DNA from 2 places in the Candidatus Contubernalis alkaliaceticus genome. Region 2 is predicted to be linked to the other one. Evidence: a T-box and tRNA genes for the amino acid it is inferred to sense, from the RefSeq annotation. Region 2 holds a T-box; the other holds one or more tRNA genes.

Region 1 (4,426 bases), 1.5 Mb from region 2:
ACTCCTTTCAGATTTTCAAGTTTCAGTCCCCGAACTGGGGACCCTGATAGCTGAAAAAATTCCAATGGTTGTTTTGACCAGCAACAATGAACGGGAACTTTCCGACGGTTTAAAACGCCGCTGTATATACCTTTTTTTAGACTTTCCCACGGTGGAACGGGAAGTTGCCATCATTAAAGCTAAGGTCCCGGAAATAACCGATAAACTAACCCGGCAGATTGCTAAAGCTGTTAATTTAATACGTCAAAACACAGAAATAAAAAAGAAACCCTCCATAGCCGAAACCCTGGACTGGGCCAGAGCTCTCCTAACTTTAAATGAAGACGGCCTCAGCGAAAAAGTAGTTAAGCAGACCATAAACATCCTTTTGAAAACCAAAACGGATATTGAATCCTTCAACAAACAGATTGGGGCGGCGGCCCTGGATGAGTTCGCCCGTTCTTAAAGGCAGGTGTTAAAATGGATAAAACCTTAGAGGCAAATATTGTAAGATTTACCCATCTACTGCGTCTAACGGGTATTAAAGTAGGCAGCGGAGAAGTCATTGACGCTCTAAATGCCCTGACATTTATTGATTTTTCCGACCGAGAACAGTTTAAAATAGCCCTGCGGTCAATTTTAGTCAAAAGAAAAGGGGAAAGAGACATCTTTGACCACACCTTTGACCTCTATTTTGCGCCTCTGGAGGAACGGGAAAGACAGCAGATTGAGCACCAGATGAGGCAGAAACAAAAACAACAGCAGATTGAAGAGGCCGAACAGGATCTTACTTTTGAAGAAGAAAAGCTTGAGCTGTCAGAAGAAGAAAAATATCTATACAGCCAGATGGATCAAGAGGACAAAAGTAAAATTAAAGAATATATAAAAAAGGCAGAGGAGGGCAAATCCCGAATCTGGGAGCCCACTGTTAAATCCTTGATTGAGAATGTAGTTAAAGGGGCTTTAAGAAAATGGCTGCACTCCCACCAAGATCAGGTGGACCTGAAAGATAGGGTATCCACAGGAGATGAGCAGCTGGATTATATTCTGGAGGATTTAGACCATTCTGCTCCTAGCAGAGACGAATCATTGATGTATGAAGATATGCAGCATATCAAAGATAAAGACCTCCCCAAAGCTAACCTGCTTATCCGACGCCTGGCTAAACACCTGGTTACTCGAATCAGCCGAAGATACAAGCGCAGCAGAAGGCACCAGCTCCTGGACTTAAGAAGGACAATCCGGGATAATATCCGTTACGGCGGAACAATGTTCAAACTAAAATACCGAAGCAAAAGGATCCAAAAACCCAAACTGATTCTCATATGCGATGTATCCGGTTCAATGGCTCGTTATGCTTCCCTGGTACTACAGTTTATCTACGGTATACATTCGGTGCTGGGGCAAATCGAAAGCTTTATATTTTCCGATGACCTGGAAAAAATCAGCCATCATTTTCATCCCGGCAGCGATTTTAACCAGTTGATGGTAGACATTATGAATGAGAGCAGAATTTGGGGAGGTGGAACCCGACTTCATAAGTCCCTGAGCACCCTACGAACAAATTATTCCACACTGTTAACCTCCGATGCCTATATTATTATTCTCAGCGATACAAAGACTGAAGCCATTGACGATACTCTGCAGGAGCTCCAGGCCATTAAAAAATCCGTAAAAGATATACTTTGGTTGAATACTCTGCCGGAGCAAGAATGGGAAAAATCAAAGAGCACCAAAACTTTTCAGGCCCTAATTAAAATGTATCCATGCAACACCTTAAACGATATAGAAAAAATAACCCACAGTAAAATTTTTAACTAATGAAATATAAAAAGGGGCTGCCGCCAAATGTTAAGATTTAGTGGCAGCCCCTTTCTTCTACCTATATATTTATGAAACTCCTATTTTTCTAAGTAATCTCCCTGGCTTTTTAAAGATTCGATTACCTCGTCAATTTCTATAATCTTTTCCAGAAGTTCCTCTCTGTTCTCTTCCCCTGTGGCTAATAAATCATCCAACATCTGATCCCTTTCCATTGTCAGGTTATCTATAACCTCTTGAGTCATTTTCATTTCCTCCTTTATTTTGTACTACTTAATATCTTGCCCAAACCATTTAAAATAATACATCTATGCCAAAAAAGTTGTCATGGGTTGTCAAGGGGACAGTTCTTCCGGCAATCCATTCATTATCTTGATTGTAAAAAATTTGTTTGTCAAAAGAACCGTCCCCTACAATTTGCACTTTACTCGTCATATAAAAATAGACATAGAATATTTTCTATGTCTGAAAACTTTTATTTTTTGGAGCCGGCAAGAGGACTTGAACCCCCAACATGCTGATTACGATTCAGCTGCTCTACCTATTGAGCTATGCCGGCCCATTTGCAGTACATATTATATTATGAAAAACTCTATTTTGCAAGCAGAAGTGACATCTGATGAGTTAGATAGTTTCCCCATTGTTTTCCTTTAATACATCTTGTTTAAGTTTATTTATCATCTAATCTTATGTCATAGTTCCGTTACTTTTTGGTGAAACAATTTTAATTTTTCCCCAGAGACCCAGCTTATCCCCTTTTATAATTAATACTCCTTTTACCCCGGTAATTTCTTTAGCTTTTTCGATGGTTTTTTCAATGTCTTCTTCCTCTTTTACCTGATTTGCCAGGGCAGTAGCTGCTGCGTCTGCCAAAGGGACAGAGGGAGATACCACCACCACAGCATCTGCCCTTCCTAAGCTCAGAGAGGGGCCAATCACTCCCGAGGAAGTACATACCCCCATGGGAGTATCACCCGGCTTAATCTCCAGGGCTAACCGGCAGCTGAAGGGGGAATGACTGCCACACAGAACAGAGATCTTTCTTTTCTTTTTAACTTTTAAAAATAAATCTCCCCCGTTTTCAACAATCACCTCTTGCACATGGGGCATTAATTCCCTACCCACAACTTCCGCAAAAGCCCCTGCCACAGAAGCCATGGGGCCCACTCCTGCAGTATTAGCCGCCCGGGCCATCATCAGAGCTATGGCCGGAGCCTGAGCAGAAATAAGGTATGGCACCAAAGAGGTTTTAAAATCCTTCTCCCGGTCAATGAAACTCTCTAATTCCTGCCGATGATGCCAGAGAGTGCTTTCCACCCTATGAATCAAATCCCCGTTAAAACTACCTGAATCCACCAGCACAAACAGATCTGTTTCCTTAACGGTTATCTGAAAAGAAGACAAATCTCCCTTGTGATTGATATTCCTGTAAGAACGAATATCGTAAGACATGCTAATTCTCCTTAATAATGCTCCTCCACAGCCCTTACCGGACAGGCCTTTAGACAGTGGCCACAGGCAATGCATTTTTCTCCATCAAACTTAACGGTCATCTCAGGTCTGATCATTTCCAGGGCTGAGGTAGGGCAAATTACAGTACAGGCCCCACAATGGGTGCAGCTGTCAGAATTCCAGACAATCTGCTGTTCCAGCGGCTTGGCTTTAACTCCTCTAGCCTGCAAAAAATTAATTCCGGACTCATAATCATTTTTTTCCCCTGCAAGTTCCAGCACCAGCATCCCTTGTTTTCTTGGATTAATATTTGCCTTGAGAACGTTGATAATTAAGTTATAATCTTTAACCAGATTATACAAGAAAGGCTGTTCAACTACAGTGGCAGGAAATAACAGTACAATTTTGTGCTTTACCACTTAATCTCCTCCCCCTTAGTGCGAATTGTTATGGGATTCAATTTCTTCCCGGAATCAATTGAGGGCAGTTTTTCCACCGGTTCCGCAATTAAGAAATTTCCTTCTGTTATCCAGGCCTTTAATATCTCTGCAATTTCCTTGGCTTTAGAGTAACTGGATAAGGGAGCGGTGGGAATCTCTTTTCCATCAATATTAATCATACCAGACTTTAACTGTGCATAAGTCACTTCTCCCAAAGGGCCCCTTTTCCCATAGGAATACCCCTCACTGTACTCTACTACCGGAGCAAAAATATCTTCGTCTTTAACTGCTGTGTTTTTTAGAATTTCCTCATTCAATATAGGAATAGGTACTCCAATACCCACCATCAAGGAAACTCCATATCCTAAAAAGCTTACCCCCCTAATCCACTGGGAATCCATTTGTTTCATATCTCCCATAACAGAGAGCGTACCGGAAGGCCCCTTGGGAACACCGTTTTCATCTCTGGCCGCACAAGGGTTATGCTGTGTTCCATGCCAGGAAACATAACCGATACCTCCGCCCAGGAAAATCCGGGTCCCAATACCTGTTGTACGGTAAAGGGGATCATTAAACAGTGGGCTTAGCTGACCCGAGGTGCTGTAATTGGCATTCCCCAGCTTTGGTTTCAAAATACCCATGTAAGTATATATAGTCTTATCAGATGAATTCACGGCCACATTATAATTCTGATAAGCATTACGGACGTTAAACATTAAAGCTTCATTCATATC
Region 2 (4,426 bases):
TTGCCGTAATCCATAATCCTGCAGACAGGAGGCTTTGCGTTAGGAGCCACATTAACCAGGTCCAGGTTCTTTTCCCTGGCCATATTAAGAGCCTCTTTTAAAGGTACTATTCCCATTTGTTCACCCTCGCTGTCAATTAACCTTACTTCCTTAGCCCGAATCTGTTCATTAATAAATGAATCTCTACTAATATTATTTCACCTCCAGAATATATATAGTCCAGATTGAACGGTACTAAAATAATAAATAAAAAAGCAGGCAAAAACCACCTGCTTACCTGTAAATATTAGTACCCGGCGACAGCTGTAAGCGTCTTGGGGTGAGAAGCGGCGGCTTCTTCTTGAAATTTTATTATTATATTACATCTTATATAATATACCATAATTAAACTATCTAGTCAAAGTTTTTTCTTTTCTCTCCTTTTTTAAGGTCTCAAGTAAAACACCTAACAACTGCGGGCCCATATCACCTTCTCCTCGTTTCCTGACGGATACCTGATTTGTTTCCATCTCTTTATCCCCTACAACCAGCATATAAGGAATTTTCTGAACCTGGGCCTCCCTTATCTTATAACCAACTTTTTCATTACGTTCATCTACTTCTACCCGGAAACCTCCATCCCGTAAATAATTGGCATTCTGCCGGGCATACTCAAAGTGCCTGTCGGCAATAGGTAAAAGGATGACCTGTACCGGCGCCAACCAGAGAGGAAATGCCCCGGCGTATTGTTCTATTAAAAGAGCAAAAAACCTTTCTATAGCCCCGTAAACTACCCGGTGTATAATAACCGGCCTATGCTTTTGTCCGTCTTCACCAATATACGAGAGGTCAAATTTTTCAGGCATCTGAAAATCTAATTGAGCTGTGCCGCACTGCCATTTTCTCCCCAGGCAGTCCTCTAAAATAAAGTCAATTTTGGGCCCGTAAAAAGCTCCATCACCTTCATTAATGTTAAAAGGTATTTCATTCTCCACCAACACCTCCCGAAGAGCATGGGTAGCAGTCTCCCAGAGCTCCTGGGAGCCCATGGCCTTCTCAGGTTTTGTGCTCAGTTCTACATGATAGGTAAATCCGAAAACTTTATAAAAAGTGTCAATCAAATCTATCACCTTTTTTACTTCCCCCTTTACCTGAGAGGGCAGCATAAAAATATGGGCATCATCCTGGGTAAAGTTCCTTACCCGCAGCAATCCGTGTAAGGTACCGGAGAGTTCATGACGATGGACCAATCCCAGTTCTGCATATCGGAGGGGAAATTCCCGGTAACTGTGCATTCGGTTACCATAGATCAGCATGGCCCCGGGACAATTCATAGGCTTGATGGCAAAATCCTGGTCATCGATTTTGGTAAAGTACATATTCTCCTTATAGTGATCCCAGTGCCCAGACTGCTCCCAAAGCTTACGGTTTAAAATAATAGGGGTTTTAATCTCTTGATAACCGGCCTTCTGGTGTTCCTGCCTCCAAAATTTCAAAAGCTCCTCCCTAAGTATCATGCCCTTGGGATGAAAGAAGGGAAACCCCGGAGCCTCATCATGCATACTGTAAAGGTCCAATTCTCTGCCCAGTTTACGATGGTCTCTCTTTTTGGCCTCCTCCAAACGATTCAAATATTCCTCCAGCAGAGATTGCTTGATAAAGGAGGTCCCATATATGCGCTGCAGCATAGGGTTTCGCTCATCACCCCTCCAGTACGCTCCAGCCAGGCTCAACAATTTCACGGTCTTAATTTTTCCTGTAGAAGGAACATGGGGGCCGGCACACAAGTCCAGAAATTCTCCCTGTTGATAAAAACTGATGGTCTGATCAACGGGTAAATCTTGGATCAGTTCCACCTTATAATCTTCTCCCTTTTCCTTAAACAGGGATAAAGCTTCCTCCCGGCTCAGCTCTTTTCTTACAATAGGAAGATTCTCTTTTATAATTTTTTTCATTTCTTTTTCTATTTTTTCCAGATCTTCAGGAGTAAAGGATTGGGGAACCTCAAAATCATAATAAAAACCGTTCTCTATAGAAGGTCCTATCCCCAGCTTCACCTTACCGAACAACCTCTGCACCGCCTGGGCCAATATATGGCTTGAGCTGTGACGGTATACACTGCTGCCTTCAGGGTCATCGAATCTGATGAAGGAAAGGTGAGTGTCACTAGATATAGGACAGCTCAAGTCAACTAACTTTCCGTCAATTTGGGCCGCCAGCGCTTCTTTCTTTAATCGGCCTCCCATCTGGTTTAATATTTCCTGTGGAGTAATCCCCTTAAGAAATTCTTTTTGAGTGTCATCTGGAAAGGTAATTTTAATATTATTATTCATAAACATCTCCCTCTTAAAAAAATTTTTAACTCAAAATAATAAAACCCACCCCTAAAGGGGCAGGAAAACTTCCCACGGTTCCACCCTAATTAAACTAACTTTCACAAGAACTCAAGCTCTCCGTAACGGGGAGAAAACGGCACAGATTATTTACCGGAGGGCTTTCACCTGTACTGCTCAGAGATGGTTTTCAGTCAGATATTCTAAAGGCGTTTTCAGCCGAGACGCCTTTCTCTTTTTTAGAAGTAATCTAACCTACTCTTTCTCATCATAGCTTTTTTATTTAAATTTAAAAAAATTATAATGCTTATTCTAAAGCATGTCAAGTTACTGTAGAATATAAACCACCCCAGCCTGAACTATGCCGATGAAAAAACCCAGAGCTGCCCCCAAATATTCAATATGTTTAAGCTCCTTAGAAGCTATAAATATTATCATCTGTTCTACCCTTTCAAGGGAAAGCTTGTTCATTTTATCTTCTACCATTTTACTAATATTAACTTCATCCCAGGCCTTATGAATCATATCTCTCATGATTACTTTTACATGGATACTCAATTCTTTTTTTACCAGGTCAGCAATATATTCATGTAGGATTTTTTTAATTCCAGGAGGAATAAAATTGGTCAGCTTCTCCTCAGTCCAACCTTTAATTATCCTCTCTGAAGCCGACAAAACTTCCCTTTCCATTGAATCATAATTAACCTGCTGGAGAATATCTCTTCGGGACAGCAGTTCTTTTTCCACAATATCCCCAATAGAACGGGAAAGCGCCAGCTTCCTCTTAGGGATTAAACCCTGAAAACTATATTTAGAAAAAGGTATTGTTACAGGAGTCAAGGGACGGAACAGAAGCCTTAAAGCAATTATATTGGTAAGCCAACCAATCAACCCGCCGATTACAGGTAAAAATATAAACAAATACATGCAGGAAACGTCTCCTTTGCCATTCTATGTCTCTATTTTAACAAAAAGAAACATAAAAAAAAACCTTTACGGTTTTTTAATAGCTGAACAGCAAACCTTTCTATAGAAAAATTTATAATTGGAGCTTCTGCCCCTGACACAGTTTACATTTCTTGCAAATCACTACTCTTTCACTGAATATGTTTAAAATAGCCTCCACCGCCTTGGGATAATAACAGCACAAGACCTGATGAACTATAATTTTTTTAGGAGCAAAGTTAACCAAAAAACTAATTATAAAATCCTCTTTTTGTATCTTTGAACTAAATAAATTCAGGCCATTACTTACGGGGAAAGAATAGTCTAATAGTCGCTGTTCAGCATCTCTAAGTTGTAAAGACCCCTCCTGATCCGCTGTAATGTGAACCTGTTCAATTTTAGGCTCTTGAAGGGTAACAAAATATTTTAACAACTTTAGAAATTCTTGGTATTCCTGTTCCATCAAAAGTTCATCTATGGAAGACTCAACACTATATTTTAAGCCTGCAATAATTTTCTTAAGGCGGAAATTAACAAAACCCTCTAGGTTCATATATTCTTTTTCCTGAAAATAATGCTGTATGCTATCTATAATATAGACCTTTTTCTCATTAAACTTTTTAGCACTGTTTTGTTCATTTAATTCTTGTTGAGTTAATTCAAGTATAATCTCCCTTTCCCGTTGGCTGAAATAGGAATAATTCCTCTTTATCAGATTCTCCAATACCGTATCTCTCATATAATTCATGATAAAATCACAAATGAAATGAGACATATGTTGTTTTAATAAGTTGTTATAATCTTTACTTAAGGGCTTTTTAACATCTAAGAAAAAAAACAAAAAAGGAATACCATCTCTATGCATCTCTTTAAACCTTACCGCGGCCATATTTCTTTTTACATTATTTTTGTATGAAATGAACTTTTCTTTAAATTTAGAATGGTATTTATCTGTTACAACAATTATCCCACCAGTACTGCTCATGATTCCTTCTCCCTCCTTTATCAATTTATTATATGTTTCAAAAAAATTTTGTATACTTTAATAGAAGGGAAGAAAAAACATATTTATAATTTTCTATTTAATTTGGGGAAGTTAACCCCGAAAAGTGTCACCGGTGAACTCGTTTCAGCAAGCTTTAAAATCGGGGAATCAGGTGGAGCTCTAC

What was found. A T-box is a leader RNA that pairs with one kind of tRNA and senses whether it is charged. The one in region 2 lies ahead of thrS (threonine--tRNA ligase), so its partner is inferred to be a tRNA-Thr.
Region 1: it encodes a tRNA-Thr, which carries the amino acid that the T-box ahead of thrS (threonine--tRNA ligase) is inferred to sense. The anticodon was not compared.

The regions. Positions count from the first base shown of each region.
Region 1 covers NZ_CP054699.1:176,153-180,578, reverse strand. The annotation lists gene HUE98_RS00835 (AAA family ATPase) at 1-445, shown strand, start outside; gene HUE98_RS00830 (vWA domain-containing protein) at 460-1,800, shown strand; gene HUE98_RS00825 (hypothetical protein) at 1,881-2,045, opposite strand; tRNA gene HUE98_RS00820 (tRNA-Thr) at 2,284-2,359, opposite strand; gene HUE98_RS00815 (UPF0280 family protein) at 2,488-3,252, opposite strand; gene HUE98_RS00810 (4Fe-4S binding protein) at 3,264-3,671, opposite strand; gene HUE98_RS00805 (homocysteine biosynthesis protein) at 3,665-4,426, opposite strand, start outside.
Region 2 covers NZ_CP054699.1:2,267,806-2,272,231, forward strand. The annotation lists gene infC (translation initiation factor IF-3) at 1-191, opposite strand, end outside; gene thrS (threonine--tRNA ligase) at 390-2,312, opposite strand; T-box leader at 2,365-2,593, opposite strand; gene HUE98_RS11400 (DUF445 domain-containing protein) at 2,640-3,239, opposite strand; gene ytxC (putative sporulation protein YtxC) at 3,352-4,242, opposite strand.